Regions from separate parts of the Pantoea sp. X-Soil-YNGN-785 genome, predicted to be linked through region 1. Evidence: predicted binding sites of a transcription regulator. Region 1 holds the regulator's gene; the other holds the start of a gene.
What was found. The regulator sigma-54, encoded in region 1, starts transcription at its own class of promoters, with help from an activator protein. The targets are predictions, from matches to a motif close to GTTGGCACANNTTTCGCTNT.

Region 1 (4,069 bases):
ACGGGCATGCATGCCCAGCTTATTTTTGATTTCTACAGTTTGTCTGACGGTCATGATTTGCGCTTTTCCAGCGTGCGATGGCGTGACTGTACATTCTTACCGCGCGAACGGAAGTAATCCGCCAGCTGTTCTGCAATATAAACTGAGCGGTGTTTGCCACCAGTACAGCCAATCGCCACGGTAAGATAGCTACGGTTGTTGGTCTCCAGCATCGGCAGCCAGAGTTCAAGATAGCTGCGTGTCTGGTAGATAAAGTTGTGCACTTCAGTGTGGCGGTCAAGGAAGGCCGCCACCGGACGATCAAGGCCGGTCATCGGGCGCAGCTTAGGATCCCAGTGGGGATTAGGCAGAAAGCGCACGTCAAAGACATAATCAGCGTCAATCGGGATGCCATGTTTGAAGCCAAAGGATTCAAACACCATGGTCAGTTCGCGTTCACGCTTGCCCAGCAGACGGGTACGCAGCATCTCGGCCAGCTCATGTACCGACATCTCTGAGGTGTCGATGATCAAATCGGCACGCGAACGCAGCGGCTCCAGCAGATCGCTCTCTTCATCGATAGCGCTCTCCAGCGACAGATTTTTGCTGGAGAGGGGATGCAGACGGCGCGTATCGCTGTAACGACGAATCAGGGTATTGCGATCGGCGTCGAGAAACAGCAGCTGAGGTGAAAATGTGTCAGGCAGATTATTCAGCGCGGTTTCAAAAATTTCCGGGGATTCAGGCATGTTACGCACGTCGATGCTGACCGCCGCCGAAATATTGCGTTCCGCCAGCGAATTGGCCAATTCAGGCAGCAGCACGACCGGCAGGTTATCAACGCAGTAGAATCCCATATCTTCCAGCGCACGGAGCGCCACTGACTTCCCCGAGCCTGAACGACCGCTAACGATCATCAGCACCATGACCTTCTCTCCCGTTTTAAAACCGGCACCGGGCCGGTAAAGACGCGTTACTGCTCTGTCTGGACTTCCGTAATAATGGCATAGAGTTCTTCATCACTCTGCGCAGCACGCAGGCGACGGCAAACCGTTTTATCTGCCAGACGTTTTGCCACCAGTGAAAGGGTGTGCAGGTGTGTTTTGCACTGGTCAGCCGGAACCAGCAATGCAAACAGTAGGTCGACCGGCTGGTTGTCGACGGCATCAAACGCAATCGGCTGCTCGAGGCTGATAAATACCCCAACCGCACGCAGCGTATCCTCTTCCAGCTTGCCGTGAGGAATGGCTATTCCGTTACCAATACCGGTACTGCCCATGCGTTCGCGGGTCAGAATCGCTTCGAAAAGCGTCTGGTGCGGCAGGTTGAGCTGCTTAGCGGCCAGTTCGCTGATGATTTCCAGCGCACGTTTTTTGCTCTGGCAGTGTACGCCGCTGCGGGTGCAGTCTGGCGAAAGCACTGTGCTCAATTCCAGTGTAAGGTCGTTGTTCATTATCGTTTCACTTGCGTGTTCACCAGGCCATTCACCACCAGCGCGCTGATATGTGCGACAAACGGCGCTTGCTCAGATGACAAAACGGGGCGGATTATCCGCCCCATCCTGTCGGCTCTGCGCGGCAGGCGCGCGTAGCTAGCGTGAAGGTTAGTGTTTTTTCAGTTTATCTTTGTGTTTTGTCAGCTGACGGGCCAGTTTATCGATCAGCCCGTCAATTGCCGCATACATATCTTCCGCTTCCGACGTGGCGTGCAGCTCGCCACCGTTCACGTGGAGTGTTGCGTCAGCCACCTGCGTGACTTTCTCAACCTTCAGGACAATATAGACCTGATTGATATGTTCAAAATAGTGTTCCAGTTTGGCAAATTTACCGCTGACGAATTCACGTAAAGGTGGCGTGATTTCAACATGTTGCCCGGTCAGGTTCAGCTGCATAGGTCTTCCTTCTCATTTCTTTCAAACCAGCTGTTTACGCTGGTTCGATGGCGGGATGGATAAAGACTCACGATATTTGGCGACGGTACGCCGTGCCACCATGATCCCCTGATCAGATAACATGGAGGTCAGTTTACTGTCGCTCAAGGGTTTGGCTGGATTTTCCGCCGAAATTAATTTCTTCACCAGAGCACGGATCGCGGTAGAGGAGGCTTCACCGCCACCTTCCGTATTAACGTGGCTGGAGAAAAAGTACTTCAGTTCAAAAATGCCACGCGGGCTGTGCAGATACTTCTGCGTGGTCACACGGGAAATGGTCGATTCGTGCATCTCAACAGCCTGGGCGATATCGGCCAGCACCATCGGACGCATAAATTCTTCACCCTGCTCAAAGAACGCCTGCTGCTGCTCAACAATACAGCGCGTGACTTTAAGCAGCGTGTCATTGCGGCTTTCCAGACTCTTAATCAGCCAGCGCGCTTCCTGCAGATTACTGCGAATGAACTGGCTGTCGCTGTCATTGCGCGTTGCACCGCCCATTGCCGCATAGTGCTGGTTGATTTTCAGACGAGGCACGCTGTCGGCATTGAGCTCAACCGTCCAGCGGTTGCCGACCTTACGCACCAGCACATCGGGGATAACATATTCCGGCTCGCCGGTGTTGATGGACTGACCCGGCCGCGGGTCCAGCGACTGAATCAGCAGCATCGCCTCTTTCAGCACCTCTTCTTTGAGGCGCGTGACGCGCATCAGGCTACGGAAGTCGTGATTGGCCAGCAGGTCGAGATGTTCGCTGACAATCAGGCGTGCTTCAGTCAGCATCGGCGTTTCTGGCGCATACTGGGAGAGCTGAACCAGCAGACAGTCACGCAAATCGCGTGCGCCCACACCGATCGGGTCAAAGCGCTGGATGCGTTTCAGCACCGCCTCAACCTCATCCGCTTCAAGCTCATCATTGCCGATGCTGTCGAGGATCTCCTCAAGCGAGACGGTGAGATATCCGGTGTCATCGATAGCATCGACGATAGAGGTCGCAATCGCGCGGTCGGTATCGCTGAAAGGCGTCAATTCGACCTGCCACATCAGGTAATCCTGCAGTGACTGCGTGGTTTCGCCCTGATAGACCGGCAACTCATCATCCTGATAATCGGTACCGGTGCCGGAAGGGGTGCCAGCGGTGTAGATTTCATCCCAGGTGGCATCCAGCGGCAGCTCATCAGGCATCTCTTTCTGCTCAAGCGCTTCACGGGTATCCAGCGCTTCGGCTTCTGACGATTCCCGGGAGTCAATCTCGTCATGCAGATCGGTCTGCTCAAGCAGGGGATTACTTTCCAGTGCAAGCTGTAACTCCTGCTGGAGTTCAAGCGTGGAGAGTTGCAGCAGACGAATCGCCTGCTGCAATTGTGGAGTCATTGCCAGCTGTTGGCTGAACCTGAGTTGTAAACCTTGCTTCATAGACAGGATGGTAGTTCCCAGGTAAACATCGGTATTAACGACACCTTATCAGAGTCTGAACTCTTCACCCAAATAAACCCGCTTAACCTGCTCATCCGCAAGAATTTCATTGGGTGTACCATGCGCAATCAGGTGGCCCTGGCTGACGATATAGGCCCGCTCACAGACCGCTAACGTTTCGCGCACGTTATGGTCGGTAATCAAAACGCCGAGGCCGCTGTCACGCAGATGCTCAATGATCTTCTTGATGTCGATAACGGAAATAGGGTCAACACCGGCAAAAGGTTCATCCAGCAGAATAAACTTAGGATTGGCAGCCAGCGCGCGGGCAATCTCAACACGACGTCGTTCACCACCCGACAGTGCCTGACCCATGCTGTCACGCAGGTGCTCGATGTGGAACTCTTCCATCAGCTCACGGGCGCGATCCTGGCGTTGCTCTTCGGTGAGGTCATCACGGATCTGCAGTACCGCCATCAGGTTATCGTAGACGCTGAGGCGACGGAAGATCGATGCCTCCTGCGGCAGATAACCGATGCCGCGACGCGCACGCGCATGCAGCGGCAGGATACTGATGTCTTCATCATCAATGACAATGCGGCCAGCGTCACGCGGCACAATGCCCACCACCATGTAAAAGGTGGTGGTTTTACCGGCTCCGTTCGGACCCAGCAGGCCGACAATCTCGCCGGATTTTACCTGCAGGCTGACATCTTCTACCACGCGACGGCCTTTATATGCCTT
Region 2 (4,069 bases), 840 kb from region 1:
CGTATTTTTCATTCTTATTACGGAGAATGAAAACGACACGTCGTTTCAATTTTCAGCTTGTTCCGGATTGTTAAAGAGCAAATATCTCAAACGCGGCCCGGCTGCTTACGCAACCAAATCGGTTTTGAGATACTGTATGGAGACACCTTTCACCTGTCACCAAGCAGGTGGCGTCCCCTAGGGGATTCGAACCCCTGTTGCCGCCGTGAAAGGGCGGAGTCCTAACCGCTAGACGAAGGGGACACGATAGTGTCACGACTTCGCAGCCGTCCTGCTCATTACTTTTTTATCAGACAATCTGTGTGGACACTGCGCGGGAAGGTATCTTCAGGTAAGGAGGTGATCCAACCGCAGGTTCCCCTACGGTTACCTTGTTACGACTTCACCCCAGTCATGAATCACAAAGTGGTAAGCGCCCTCCCGAAGGTTAAGCTACCTACTTCTTTTGCAACCCACTCCCATGGTGTGACGGGCGGTGTGTACAAGGCCCGGGAACGTATTCACCGTGGCATTCTGATCCACGATTACTAGCGATTCCGACTTCACGGAGTCGAGTTGCAGACTCCGATCCGGACTACGACGCACTTTGTGAGGTCCGCTTGCTCTCGCGAGGTCGCTTCTCTTTGTATGCGCCATTGTAGCACGTGTGTAGCCCTACTCGTAAGGGCCATGATGACTTGACGTCATCCCCACCTTCCTCCGGTTTATCACCGGCAGTCTCCTTTGAGTTCCCGACCGAATCGCTGGCAACAAAGGATAAGGGTTGCGCTCGTTGCGGGACTTAACCCAACATTTCACAACACGAGCTGACGACAGCCATGCAGCACCTGTCTCAGAGTTCCCGAAGGCACCAATCCATCTCTGGAAAGTTCTCTGGATGTCAAGAGTAGGTAAGGTTCTTCGCGTTGCATCGAATTAAACCACATGCTCCACCGCTTGTGCGGGCCCCCGTCAATTCATTTGAGTTTTAACCTTGCGGCCGTACTCCCCAGGCGGTCGACTTAACGCGTTAGCTCCGGAAGCCACTCCTCAAGGGAACAACCTCCAAGTCGACATCGTTTACGGCGTGGACTACCAGGGTATCTAATCCTGTTTGCTCCCCACGCTTTCGCACCTGAGCGTCAGTCTTTGTCCAGGGGGCCGCCTTCGCCACCGGTATTCCTCCAGATCTCTACGCATTTCACCGCTACACCTGGAATTCTACCCCCCTCTACAAGACTCAAGCCTGCCAGTTTCAAATGCAGTTCCCAGGTTAAGCCCGGGGATTTCACATCTGACTTAACAGACCGCCTGCGTGCGCTTTACGCCCAGTAATTCCGATTAACGCTTGCACCCTCCGTATTACCGCGGCTGCTGGCACGGAGTTAGCCGGTGCTTCTTCTGCGGGTAACGTCAATCGACGCGGTTATTAACCACATCGCCTTCCTCCCCGCTGAAAGTACTTTACAACCCGAAGGCCTTCTTCATACACGCGGCATGGCTGCATCAGGCTTGCGCCCATTGTGCAATATTCCCCACTGCTGCCTCCCGTAGGAGTCTGGACCGTGTCTCAGTTCCAGTGTGGCTGGTCATCCTCTCAGACCAGCTAGGGATCGTCGCCTAGGTGGGCCATTACCCCGCCTACTAGCTAATCCCATCTGGGTTCATCCGATAGTGAGAGGCCCGAAGGTCCCCCTCTTTGGTCTTGCGACGTTATGCGGTATTAGCCACCGTTTCCAGTGGTTATCCCCCTCTATCGGGCAGATCCCCAGACATTACTCACCCGTCCGCCACTCGTCACCCAAGAGCAAGCTCTCTGTGCTACCGTCCGACTTGCATGTGTTAGGCCTGCCGCCAGCGTTCAATCTGAGCCATGATCAAACTCTTCAATTTAAGTTTGATTTGCTTAAACAAGTTAAGCGGTGCTCATCTGTAAAACGTCATAATGAATTTCATTATGTGTTCACTCGTGAGGCTTTGATATTTTGTTGCGTCCGGAGACGCTGATATCAATCCTGCGAGTGCCCACACAGATTGTCTGATAAATTGTTAAAGAGCAGTGCGAACAGTGCGTTAGCGTCCTGTCGCGAGGTGGCGTATATTACGCTTTCCTCCTGCAGAGTCAACTTCTATTTCAGAAGTTTTTCTCCGGCGGCGCAGTCTCCTGTGCCTCCCGACCCGTTTCCCGTTGCCGGTGTTCCGTGTCGATGGAGGCGCATTATAGGGATCCCGTTTGAGAGCACAACCCTTTTTTAGGATCTTTTATCTGAACGGTTATAAATGATCCAGATTGGTGAGATCGCCAGCGATCCGCGTCAAAATTGGCTTGTCAGCTGGCTAAAATGGCATCAGGCTGCAGTGAAAATAGAACAAAGGAGAACAAGATGACTTCCGCCCTACGTCCCTATAAAGATCTTTTCCCGCAAACGGGCCAGCGCGTTATGGTCGATCCAAGCAGTGTTGTCGTCGGTGATGTGATTATGGAGGATGACGTTAGCATCTGGCCGCTGGTTGCGATAAGAGGTGATGTGAATCAGGTCCGCATTGGTGCCCGTACTAACGTGCAGGACGGCAGTGTTCTGCACGTCACGCATAAATCAGCCGCCAACCCCCAGGGCTTCCCTCTTATTATCGGCGAGGACGTCACCGTCGGGCATAAAGCGATGCTACACGGCTGTACCATTGGCGATCGCGTGCTGGTCGGAATGGGATCGATTCTGCTGGATGGCGTAATAGTAGAAGAAGAGGTAATGATTGGTGCCGGAAGTCTGGTGCCGCCGGGTAAAAGGCTGGAGAGTGGCTATCTCTACCTGGGTAGCCCGGTAAAGCAGGTCAGGCCGCTGAATGACAGTGAAAAGGAAGGTTTACGCTATTCCGCTAATAACTATGTTGGCTGGAAGGATGATTATCTGGCGGGAGATAACCAGATCCAGCCCTGATTATCTACATCATCCTGACGAATGGCCGCTTCGGCCTCATCTTCCAGATCCCAGCGATGGTGCTGAAACAGCGCCATCGCCTCTCCTTCACCAAAACGTGAATTCAGCGAATCGCGGCTGATTGCACAATTCAGCCGCATGCCGTTGACCAGTACTGGAAAACAGACCGCGTTCAGTTCAGCGTCATAGGATTCCTCATCCGGGAACTGTATCGCCTGATTCATGGCTGCATGGCCTGCTTAAGCTGAGCAATCACGGGCGTGATTTCCGGCATCACACCGTGCCATATGTAGAAAGCATGCGCAGCCTGACCCACCAGCATCCCCAGTCCATCGGCCAGATGATCACTTCCGTGCGCCTGACACCAGCGTAAAAAAGGCGTCAGCCCGCTTTGGTAAAACATGTCGTAGCAGCGCACTTCAGAATGGATGACCTCTGCAGGTAAAGGAGGCGTTTCTCCATTCACACCACTTGAAGTGGCGTTGATGATCAGATCAAAGCGCTGATCCGTCAGTTGCTCAAAACCAGATGCCCGGATAGTCCCGCTCGCGCTAAACAGGTTCGCCAGCTCTTCAGCGCGCGCGGCGGTACGATTGACGACGGTCAGTGTCACGCCTGCTGAAAGCAGCGGCAGAATAACACCGCGTGCGGCCCCGCCCGCTCCTACCAGCAAGACATTGTCGCCAGCATTGATCATATTCAGCCGTTCAAGATCGCTTAACAGGCCGATACCATCCGTGTTGTCTCCCAGGATCTGCCCATCACTGAGCTTTTTAACGGTGTTTACCGCACCGGACAGAGCTGCACGTTCGCTGAGCTGATCGGCAAATTCCCATGCCTGCTGTTTGAAGGGTAACGTCACGTTGGCACCACGACCTCCCTGTTCGAAAAAGGCAGAAAGCGATTGAGGAAAACCATCAACCGGGGCACAGATGCGACCATAGCGATGTTCAATGCCCGTCTGCTCAGCGAAAGCCTGATGGATCAGCGGCGATTTACTGTGGCTGATCGGATTACCGAAAACGGCGAAGTGATCCATGAATTAACCCTGACGTATGAGTTCGCCGCTGATGACATCGCGGATTTCAGAAGGATTGAGTCGTCCACCCGTTTTCCCCGACAGAACCGGGAACGGCTCACCAAACTGCTGC

Region 2: AC6I8E_RS16505 (gamma carbonic anhydrase family protein) is a predicted target of sigma-54. The motif match lies at 2,070-2,089, and genes of this name have one in related genera.

Annotation. Positions count from the first base shown of each region.
Region 1 is NZ_AP035942.1:429,232-433,300, forward strand. It holds gene npr (PTS phosphocarrier protein NPr) at 1-54, opposite strand, end outside; gene rapZ (RNase adapter RapZ) at 51-905, opposite strand; gene ptsN (PTS IIA-like nitrogen regulatory protein PtsN) at 953-1,432, opposite strand; gene hpf (ribosome hibernation promoting factor) at 1,583-1,870, opposite strand; gene rpoN (RNA polymerase factor sigma-54) at 1,892-3,325, opposite strand; gene lptB (LPS export ABC transporter ATP-binding protein) at 3,374-4,069, opposite strand, start outside.
Region 2 is NZ_AP035942.1:3,556,892-3,560,960, forward strand. It holds tRNA gene AC6I8E_RS16495 (tRNA-Glu) at 169-243, opposite strand; rRNA gene AC6I8E_RS16500 (16S ribosomal RNA) at 333-1,872, opposite strand; gene AC6I8E_RS16505 (gamma carbonic anhydrase family protein) at 2,364-2,918, shown strand; gene AC6I8E_RS16510 (DUF1488 family protein) at 2,885-3,142, opposite strand; gene aroE (shikimate dehydrogenase) at 3,139-3,957, opposite strand; gene tsaC (L-threonylcarbamoyladenylate synthase type 1 TsaC) at 3,961-4,069, opposite strand, start outside.